DNA from 2 places in the Paenibacillus sp. J31P190 genome. Region 1 is predicted to be linked to the other one. Evidence: riboswitches for the same ligand, from Rfam matches in the RefSeq annotation. Region 1 holds a riboswitch; the other holds the start of a gene.

Region 1 (5,322 bases):
TTCAGTCTAGATAGTGAATTGATGGGGGCATGTCGAGTCATAAAAACTCCCGTTCGGATAAGTCCGTTTTTATTTGAGCCTTTGAAGTTTGGTTTGGAAGTGGCGAAATGGACGAATGGGATATTTGATCCTGCGGTGGGAAAAGCGATGGAAGAACTGGGATTCAATCAGCATTATTTAACTGGGGAAACCATTCAAAGCTCCTCAGTGGGTTCCGCTTCCTATCGGGATATCATCTTAAATGAGCAGGATCGTACATTGTATTTGCGGAAGCCGATGGTGATTGATTTAGGTGCCGTGGCTAAAGGATTCGCAATCGACTTGGCCGCAAACGAGTTGAAAGGTTTTGAAGGATTTGTCGTCAATGCTGGCGGTGACCTCTATGCTGGGGGAGTAGACGAATACGGCAGCAAGTGGAGAATTGGCATTCAGCATCCCGAGTACAAAGAACAAATCATTCAAACGGTTGAAATATCGAATGAGGCGGTCTGTACCTCTGGAAGTTACGAGCGCAAGAGCGAATTAAAAGCCGGTATGCATCATATCATCGACCCCAAAACGAAACAATCACCGGACGAATGGGTCAGCTGCAGCGTCATCGCCCCTTTCGCTATGATGGCGGACGCCTTCTCGACGGCCTTCTTCTTATTGGGGTTGGACCGCGGGAGAACGTTAATAGAACAAGTTGATCTCAAGGGAATCTTGATATCATCCGATTTACTAATATATAGAGTAGGGGGTACATAAATTGACAGTTAACCAATGGATTAAAACGCCAAAGGGATATGTCATAGTTTCCTTGGTTGCCTTTCTATTAATAGCCTCCATATGGTCACTAGATATTAGAGGCATTTATAATAGTATCATTGCCGTCGTTGCTTCTTCAGCCGTGGATACTCTTTGTTCCCGTATTGCCAAAAGGAAGCGAATGATGCCGGATGGTGCGGTAATAACCGGGTTAATCATAGCTTTAATCTTAAGCACAACTTCCTCATGGTATATTGTTGCTGCAACTTCCATTATGGCTATTTTGTCGAAACATTTATTTGTCTATAAGAAAAAACCAATCTTCAATCCAGCGGCATTCGGACTGCTGCTATCCATCCTTTTCTTTCGAACAGGACAAAGCTGGTGGGGCGCATTCGGGGATCTTCCCACATGGACAGTTGTGTTTCTTTTGATTGGCGGATACATGGTGACGAACCGAGTAAACAAATTTCATCAAGTTTTTTCATTTCTAGGAACTTATTTCATCTTATTATTGATTATGGGGATTATTGATGTCGGAGACGCCACTGACGCACTTCGATCGCCTTTTATTAATGCATCCCTTTTCTTTGCTCTTTTTATGCTTACAGATCCGCCTACTTCACCGGCAAAAAATAAGGATCAAGTCATTTTTGGCATCCTTAGCGCGATCGTGGGTGCAGTTATTTATAGCATTTTTGGAGGTTTGATGTACTTATTTATAGGATTGCTTATCGGGAACTTATATCATTTACTTGTACCGAAGCTTAGGAATACCACTGGATATATTAATTGAATGAGGGGATTATTTACATGCGAACAAACGTAATGGATGCTCTTGGAAAATTTTGAGTCATGTTCTCCATGATTTCACATGATACAATTTGTAAGATCCTGTGGATCAAATAACTCAGAAGGCCGAAGCTTCCAGCAAGCACGGGGGAACCATTATTTGGGGTGAAGCCGCTATCTGCGGCCGGGTGATTACTCTTTGATCCGAATCCGACAGCTAACCTCGCAGGCCGCAAAAAGGAGAGGTTTATTTTGAAACGTTACAAAAAGCTCGTAGTTACCGGCGCAATAGGATTGAGCATTCTCGCAGGATCGAGCGCGGCAATGGCCGCACCAGCAACTCACACAGTATCAGGTAATGATACCATGTGGTTAATATCCCAGAAGTATGGTATAAGCCTATCTTCGCTTATTAAGGCAAACCCTCAGGTTGCCAATCCGAACGTGATTTGGTCAGGTATGAGCCTCAACATCCCTGGAAGCACGAGTACAAATGCAGGTACAAAAACGACAGTTACGACTGCGCCATCCCAATCAGCATTTGCTAGCCAAGTGGTTAACTTAGTTAACCAAGAACGAGCTAAGGCAGGACTTCGTCCATTAACTAGCAACAGCTCACTTACAGCCATGGCTTTGGACAAAGCGAAGGATATGTACAACAACGGCTATTTCGATCATACCTCGCCGACCTACGGGTCTCCTTTTGATATGATGAGCACATATGGCATTCGCTATTCCTACGCAGGTGAAAACATTGCGAAAGGTCAACAAACGCCTGAAGCTGTCATGAAAGCATGGATGAACAGCACAGGTCATCGTCAAAACATTCTTAGCCCCAACTTCACCCAAATCGGTGTTGCGTTCTATAACGGCGAATGGGTACAGGAATTCATTAGTAACTAAAGCAGCGTATGTCTGCAGAATATTTCAAGAGAAACCAGCAACCTTGTGTTTGCTGGTTTTTTTGTTTTTAAATTAACGGATGTTCTGATTTCCAAGGCAGGTTCACACGTCTGGTGTTGTAATAATTGAAAGATTACGGGGTTGTTTTGTTATGAAAAGAGCAAAAGGTGAGCCGTATTGTTCCTGGTTATCTCAAGAAATTGATGTTCTAAATTGTATACATAACACTAAGGAAGTACGATCAATATCAGTTTTACTCCGCTGAAGTCGTATCCATCCTGTGATCAGCATAATATGCTGTCTAATAAACGCTGGAAAAGGATTGATGGCATGCAATCTAAGTTAGCCCGGCTGGCTAAGTGGAACCTTCATCGCTTTTACTCGAGGTATCCTGAAATTGCTAAATACCTACCACCAACAATGATTTTCAACCTTTCTACATTTTCTGTTTTTTTGAAAAAGTATAACTCGGTATATATCAAAGCTAATACGCAGCATACAGGAAAGGGCATTATTAAAGCCTGGCGCGCGGCTAAACATTACAAGTTTGTTAGAGTAAGAGGAAAAGCAAATCATGCATCAACACCCTCTGAGTTATATCAGAAAATCCTTAATTCAGGCTCTAAAACAACATATATCATTCAATTATCAAAGAATCCGTTTTTTGTTCGCTGATTATAGAAAACACAATAAACGACTGATATAGAAAAGGGCCTTTCTACTAAATCGTAGGAAGGCCTTTCTATATCAGTCATCATTTAATGACATCGGACAGTATTCTGTTGATAAAGATTATAGATACGCTGGTCACCTTTGCGACGGAATACCTTTGTACCGAAATAGAGTGGATTTGATTCCATTAAATTGGGTATTCGCCCAAATCACTAGAGACATTAGCGGAATAAAGTACAGATAGAAGTTTAAGGCGAGAGCGAGGTATAAAAGTGCAAATTCATGTGGTGCAAAGAGGAGAGAATCTATGGCTGATTTCAGGTCGTTATGGTGTGAATGCCAATCGGATTATCGCCGTCAATGAACTCCGAGAACCCAATCGTTTAGTCATCGGTCAGGCATTAGTCATCCCAGCTCCTTATCCCGAATATGTGGTTAGATTAGGAGACACGCTTGGGACGATTGCCGGGCGTTTCGGCATCACAATAGAGGCTATTGCTCGGGCAAATTTAATAAGCGATGTCACACAAATCAGGCCGGATCAATCATTAATTATTCCGGTTTTGTATCATACCGTGCGGAAGGGTGAGTCACTTTGGGAGATCGCTCATCGATACGGCGTTACTATGCAAGCCATTGCACAAGCTAATGAGATTACAAATCCTGCGCTTATTTTCCCGGGTCATAACTTGAAAATCCCAGAAAAGCAGAGGCAGATTATCGATGTCAATGGTTATACCAATGTTTTTGGAAAGGTGGCTGCCGGGCAAGTTCGGAAGGATGGGATGCATCTAACGTACTTATGCCCTTTTGGTTATCGAATGAAGGACGATGGAACCCTTGAGCCCGCTGATGATCAGCAGCTCATCGCAGCTGCCTATGAGAAACATGTCGTACCGGTCATGTCAATCACTAATTTCTCAGCAACAGAAGTCGGATCGAAGCTGGCACACACCATTTTATCCAGTCCCGAATTGCAGAATAAGCTAGTGACCAACATCTTAACGATTATGGAAAACAAGGGCTATCGTGGTTTAAATGTTGATTTTGAGAACGTATATCCTAGCGACCGTGAGTTATATAATCAATTTCTTCGACTTGCTGTCCGCAGGCTGCATGATAAAGGTTTTTTTGTATCTTCCGCCCTTGCCCCGAAAACCAGTTCAGAGCAAAAGGGTTTGCTCTACGAAGCTCACGATTATGCTGCCCATGGAGACATTGTCGACTTCGTCGTACTCATGACGTATGAGTGGGGATACAGATTCGGTCCTCCTCAATCCATATCCCCCATCAACGAAATACGACGCGTTCTTGACTATGCGGTCACTGTGATTCCTAGAAATAAAATATTTATGGGCTTTCAGTTATACGCACGTGATTGGCTCCTTCCTCATGTGAAAGGACAACAGGCAGAGACATTTGATATGCAAGAAGCCATTCGTCGAGCCATTCAACATGGGGCGGAGATCAAGTATGATCAGCTGTCCCAAACGCCAAACTATCGCTATATAGATGAAAATCAACATACACATGAAGTCTGGTTCGAAGATGCAAGAAGTGCCCAGGCCAAATTCGATCTGGTCAAGGAATATAACTTGAGAGGGGTCAGTTATTGGGTACTTGGTTATCCGTTTCCGCAAAATTGGGTATTGCTCGAAGATAATTTTCAAATACGTAAACTCATATAACAAATACGAATAATAATACTTAACCATGCTGCGTTCACTCACATTGGGTGAATGCTTATTTTATTTAGGGGGGATGACTTTACAAAAGCGATATTCAAGGAAAAAATACACATATAAGAAGATAAACTTATTTCTTGTTCACTCCGTCTAAATTTAAAACGTAACAATCGGTGTGAGTAGTGGGGAGGCGAGTGTACTGAATCTATACTTTCGGGATAATTTTTTTAATAGCGGTGTTACGGAGATTCTGGACGAACAGGAAAAAAAAGTCGGGCATCTAGATTTGAAGAGCTCTTTTGGCTCTGCGATCGATGTGTATGGGCAGAATGGCCAGCTGTTGTGCAAAGGAAGTTTTCCAATCTTCTCAGGCAAATGGGAGGTTACGGGTGCCAATGGGGAGCAATTAGGCGTGTTGAGAAGCAGATTTGCGTTTTTAACCAAGAAATTCACCTATGAAACCGAAACACGAGGTAGCTACGAGATTATATCCCCAGTATTTTCAAAGGAATATGAGATATCC
Region 2 (5,322 bases), on a different contig from region 1:
ACGCGTACCTCGATCGGGCGCCGTAATGATATCCACAGAGCCGCCAATTTCATTAACCCGCTCCTTCATGGACACTATACCATACGATGTAAGCTTCTTAGCATCTAATTCAAATCCGACCCCGTCATCGCGTATCGCAAGCCGAACACCGTCAGGACGATGCAGCAGCTTCACTTCCAGCTTGTTCGCCTTAGAATGACGCAGAGCATTAGAAAGCGCCTCCTGTACAATACGGAACAAATGGTCTTCAATCCCCTTATTCAAGCGGATATCCTCGTCCATATCCCAAGTAATCGCCATAGGGACTTTAGCCGCAAGCTCCTTCAGAAGCTCGACAAGTCCTTCGGACAGTCGTTTTCCTTCCAGATGGATAGGTCTTAAATGCAGAAGCAAGGCTCTCATTTCCGATTGGGCAACAGAAGCCATCTCCTCGATGAGATGAATTTGCCGTTTAGCCTTCTCGAAATCTTTATCCAAGGTCCGCCCTACTGCTGTTGCTGTCATCGATATCGCAAATAATTGCTGGCTCACCGCATCATGAAGCTCACGCGCCAATCGCTGTCTTTCTTCAATTACGGCAGACAGCTTTGCTTTCTCCGCAAGCTCCGCGTTATCATTGGATAAGCGCTGTAGGGAAGTAACCTGCTCTTCCCACCTTTTCATAATACGGCCTAACTGATCCCCTAGGCGTCCGATTTCATCTTCACCGTGTTGGAAGCCGCCGCGGGCAAAGGTCCCTTTTTCGAGTAAAATCATCGTTTCCATCATCGGTTCAAGCCTCCGAGTAATTCGGTTGCTATTCCAGAAGCCATACACAGCGCCAATGCCGCCTATTACCAAAATCGCCATGAATGTAAATTTAACGCCCTCTTGCCAACTCGTAAATGGCACTATCAGATTGCGTGAATTCAAAAAATAAATGATCGCGCCAAACACAACGAAACTAAAGATGATCGATTCACTCATGCTGCGCCATATCATATTCGTTAATCGCCGTTTATAGCCGTCCAATTGGTGATGAACCTCCTCATGATCTTTACGCGTGCCTAAGCGTACATTCTCACAATACTTTGATCTTGATATCTCCTACGATGTAAGAAAGCACAAGTTTCACGCGGTGATCGCAAAGTTCATAGTTAGGGGACTGCCAAATCAGCTTGTTCATAACCCCTGACTCACGCTCATTCGCAACTTGAATCTGCCCAAATGAGATGGAAGCCGTCACAGCGACACCAATATCCTCCGGCACTTTTATATCTACATCCCCTACAACGCCTTGCAGGATGACCGTGGTTTCCTTTTGCTCCAAAATCGCAAGTGAAAGATCAATGTAGGTTTCTCCAATAATGTACCAAGTTGAACTGTTCCTTAAAATCCAAGGCTCACGGCCTAAACGGACGCTATCCACCAATTTCTGCTTTTGCATGTACGTATCGTCTTTGTGTACTTGCTTAGATCGTATGAAAAACAATCCTAGCGAAATTAAAACAATAGAGAACACGATAGTAATGTGATCACCGAATAAAATCACTGCCCCTATGCCGATCAGTACATAACCTTTGCGCTCTTTGCGTGAACGGACCCGATGAATGCCTAGCAAGATGAGGATAATGGCAAGAATGGGGAAAAAGCCTATCGTATGATCTAGAAGCAAAAAAAGACCGGCTCCAATCAGCACTAGTGCTGTATTGCGGTTACGGTTGCTTTTAGTTTCTTCTCCCATCGCTGCACCTCCTCTGGCTGACTTTTAATTAGTTCATATAGATTCCTAGCATACCATAAGAATGGACGACCTCCAAGATGCAAATCCTTGCGCAGCAAGGCTTCCGTATGAATCATGGAGGTCAAGGGCTCCTCAGCGCCTACTTATCAGGCGCTGGAGGGATAACACGCGGCTATTTCTTGCCGCGCGGATCAGTATCATCGCTGGAGCGATGCTGCTGCCACTCCTGCTGGAACTTGCCGCGCAGCGTGCGCAGTTCCTGCTGGAGGTTGCCGCCGGCTTCCTTCAGCGTCTCTTGCGACAGGCGGCTAGCAATGCGCAGCCCCTGGAGCGCTTCCCGGCCGAGCTCGCGGCCGGTCACTTCCAGCTCGCGCCAAGTATCGCGAGCCTCTTTCTCGTGCAGCCCGCTGCTCGGCGGCTGCACCCCCTCGGCTGCGTGCCCTGCACGCAGCCCGCGCAGTTCATCCGCGAGCGCCAGGCACACGTCCTGGCTGCTCGCGTACTGCGCGCGGTAGTGCTTGCAAGCGGCTTCCTCGCGCTGCTTCTCTTGCAGCGCGAGCCGCGCGAGCTCTTCATCGCCGGCACGCATTGCCAGCTCGGCCTGCTCGCCGCGCAGCTGAGCCATCTCCTCTGCGTTCACACTGTGGCTTCGCAGCTCAATAGTTCGCTGCAGCGCCTCCTGATAGCGCTGTTCCAGCTTCTCGATCATGCTGCTCCCCCGATCATAGTGATCAAGCTTACCGGCCGTTTCATGCCATGCTGCTTCTGCCATCTTTCCAATGCGATCCAATATACTCATGTTGTCACACCTCCATTTCTGTTGATTTAAAATTCATTCCGTTTCTTCAATAAATGAATACCATACACCACTAAACATGCTGCGAACGCAATCGCGATGAAGCCCGATAGTTTAATAGTCAGTATCAAGCCGCCCAAGCCGGCGAAAAACCATCCAATTTTCTTCCCATTCTTAATCCCTACATAGCCTAATCCAAGCATAGCTGCCGGGAATAAAAAGCCCATTAAATGAACATGACCACCCAAATGATGCAGACAAATAAGTAAACCTGCCGTGATTAAAACTAGTGCCAACCCTTTTGATCGATCCATACTCATTCTGCTTACCGCCCTTCACGTGTTCTTCATGCTTCTATCGTACCTGAAACAGCTATACGTCAAAACGGACTCGCGACTGTTTTTGTACCTAGACCTAAGTCCAGTACGCTCTAAGACCTCCATCCATATTTTGGTCATTGTCCCGCCGAACCTCGAATGCTAAACTATTTGAAGCCGAGTCCGGTGCACAGACAAAGTGCCGGTACGGGGGACGATTTACATGGGGTGAATATTTGCTCTTCAAAGGAGCAGACTAGGGAGAACCTTCTTCCCGAACCCGTCAACTAACCTCGAAGGCTCATTGAAGGAGGATTACCAATTGCATACAATTACTAAAGGGTTAACTAGCCTTGCTGTGTCTTTAACAGTGTTGGCAGGAGGCTTTCTTTCCCCATTTACGGCGCATGCCGCTGAGATGGATGTGAAAGTGCAAGTCAATGATGACTTGGTTCAATTTCCGGATGCTCAACCATTTCTAGATGACAATCATTCTACCCAAGTACCGATTCGTTTCGTAACGGAGAAGCTTGGTTATGACGTGAAGTGGCAAAGAGAAGGCGATGAGATCAAGGTCACGCTAAATAACGACAAGCATTCGATTACCTTAGTTTCTGGACAAAAGGAAGCTGAGATCGATAGCAACCGTGTCGAGATGGACACACATGCAGAATTCCAAAATGGACGCGTATACGTGCCTCTTCGTTTTCTAAGCAAAGCATCCGATATTCCCGTTCAGTGGGACGCTAGCAGCAAATTAGCTATTCTAAGTAAAGATGGCAATAAGCATGCGCCGGATTATGAATTGTTTCAATCTACTGCCTATTCAGCAGATCCATCTGAGAATGGCGGCTACGGAGCTTTTGATTATTTGGGGAATCCATTAGGTATTGGAACCGTTGCAGTTGATCCGTCGGTGATTCCTCTTGGAAGTAAGCTCTATATAGAAGGTTATAATTTCAATGGCCTACCTGCAGGCGGCATGTATGCTTATGCAACAGACACAGGCGGTGCAATCAAAGGCAAACGTGTTGATATCTTTATCCCAGGATCCAAGAAATCCTTGCAGAAGTTTGGTATCCAAACCATTAAAGTTTACAAACTATCCAATTAAAATGGCTAAATAAGAAAAAGCTTGATTTCTGAGATTTACTTCTCAAGAAATCAGCTTTTTTTATTTAGCGTGGAACAACCAGATAAAATCAGAAAGGCTGCTCTCCCATCCTATAGTGATGAGAAGAACAGCCTGCAGTTACTTAAACTTGATTCTTGGGGATACCATTTAAACTTGGGACGTAATCAGGTGCCTCATTGCTCGATAGCGTTTGAGCTTCTTCCATGAAATTAGCGTTATTTTGCTGATTGTTTTTCTTATCTGCTTTGTTATCTTCGCGGTCATACTTGGGATCGGCGTCATTTTTGGGCATAGCGTTCACCTCCATTGTCTCATAGTTAGTATGAGAAGGTGGCTTGCATTCTATCCTAGTTATCTGGATCCGGTGTTGCTCCTTGTTTAACTAAACTACCCTCGAGGGTTTTTGTTTTTCTTGCCGCTATATGCTCCATTAAGAATGCAACATACGTTTCGTCCCGAACTAGCCAAGCAGCATAATCCCTTTTAACATAACGCTCTGCCTCTTCAAAAGTAGAAAAATATTGGTTGGATTCGACCCCATCCACATCGACTTCCCACCTGCCTCCAGAAGGGAAAATAAAAACTTGTTGTTCGATTCTATTCTCATAAAGTGATCCATAAACAGAATTTTTCGTGTTAAATGTATTTTTGTTCGCATCAGAGCGAATGGGCTCCATCGGAAATGGCTTCGCTACATACCATTGATAGGCTTCTTCTGTCATAGAGCAACCGGAAGCTTTCGCATGGCCCCCTCCTCCATAAAGACCCGCTATTTCCGAGACGTCGATGTGATCGTGAATCGTTCGAAAGCTTATCTTTTTACCGCCCATATTCATGATTGCGATGTAATCCAGATGAGGATTTTCTTTGCCTAGATCGTTTCCAAGTTCAGAATGATAGGATTCCGCATGAACGATACCTACATGATGATCATCTATACGGGAGTGAATGATTTCTCTCTTTTTTCTACGCACATAGCGTTCGATTTTTTCTTCTTCCATATCCAAAATTTTTTCTTCAAAGGGATCGAATGCAAAGTTCTCGCTTTCCTGAATGCGAGCCACCATTTTCTCCTCAAATTCTTCGATAGAAATTAAATAAAAGAGATCGTTTAATCGCTTAGCCTTGATGTATTCATTTTGTTCCCATTCCCATGTATCATACTGACGGACCAATTCGACGAATTCATCTAATCCCCTCATAGGCTTCAACAATCCGTTCTGGATCAGATACTCATAAAATAGAGAAGTTGCAGAAGCGAGTTTCCCATTTTCATACGCGACCTGAATCATTCCCCACGAATATTTGTTTAAATGAAGCGAGGTTTTATGATGATCAATCAGTTTAACTT

The links. A riboswitch is a leader RNA that binds a small molecule or an ion and turns the genes downstream of it on or off. The one in region 1 is predicted to bind cyclic di-AMP.
Region 2: linked by a shared signal. The riboswitch ahead of AC58U0_RS30000 (stalk domain-containing protein) and the one ahead of AC58U0_RS29225 (CAP domain-containing protein) in region 1 are both predicted to bind cyclic di-AMP.

Annotation. Positions count from the first base shown of each region.
Region 1 covers NZ_JCAUAS010000023.1:3,207-8,528, reverse strand. Annotated here, with positions in the region: gene AC58U0_RS29235 (FAD:protein FMN transferase) at 1-747, shown strand, start outside; gene AC58U0_RS29230 (RnfABCDGE type electron transport complex subunit D) at 749-1,543, shown strand; cyclic di-AMP (ydaO/yuaA leader) riboswitch at 1,654-1,786, shown strand; gene AC58U0_RS29225 (CAP domain-containing protein) at 1,792-2,442, shown strand; gene AC58U0_RS29220 (YheC/YheD family protein) at 2,773-3,117, shown strand; gene AC58U0_RS29215 (glycoside hydrolase family 18 protein) at 3,387-4,802, shown strand; gene AC58U0_RS29210 (LURP-one-related/scramblase family protein) at 4,975-5,322, shown strand, end outside.
Region 2 covers NZ_JCAUAS010000024.1:17,822-23,143, reverse strand. Annotated here, with positions in the region: gene AC58U0_RS30025 (sensor histidine kinase) at 1-1,011, opposite strand, end outside; gene liaF (cell wall-active antibiotics response protein LiaF) at 1,061-1,723, opposite strand; gene AC58U0_RS30015 (hypothetical protein) at 1,678-1,839, opposite strand; gene AC58U0_RS30010 (PspA/IM30 family protein) at 1,896-2,522, opposite strand; gene AC58U0_RS30005 (hypothetical protein) at 2,549-2,839, opposite strand; cyclic di-AMP (ydaO/yuaA leader) riboswitch at 3,002-3,154, shown strand; gene AC58U0_RS30000 (stalk domain-containing protein) at 3,159-3,950, shown strand; gene AC58U0_RS29995 (hypothetical protein) at 4,093-4,263, opposite strand; gene AC58U0_RS29990 (DHH family phosphoesterase) at 4,319-5,322, opposite strand, start outside.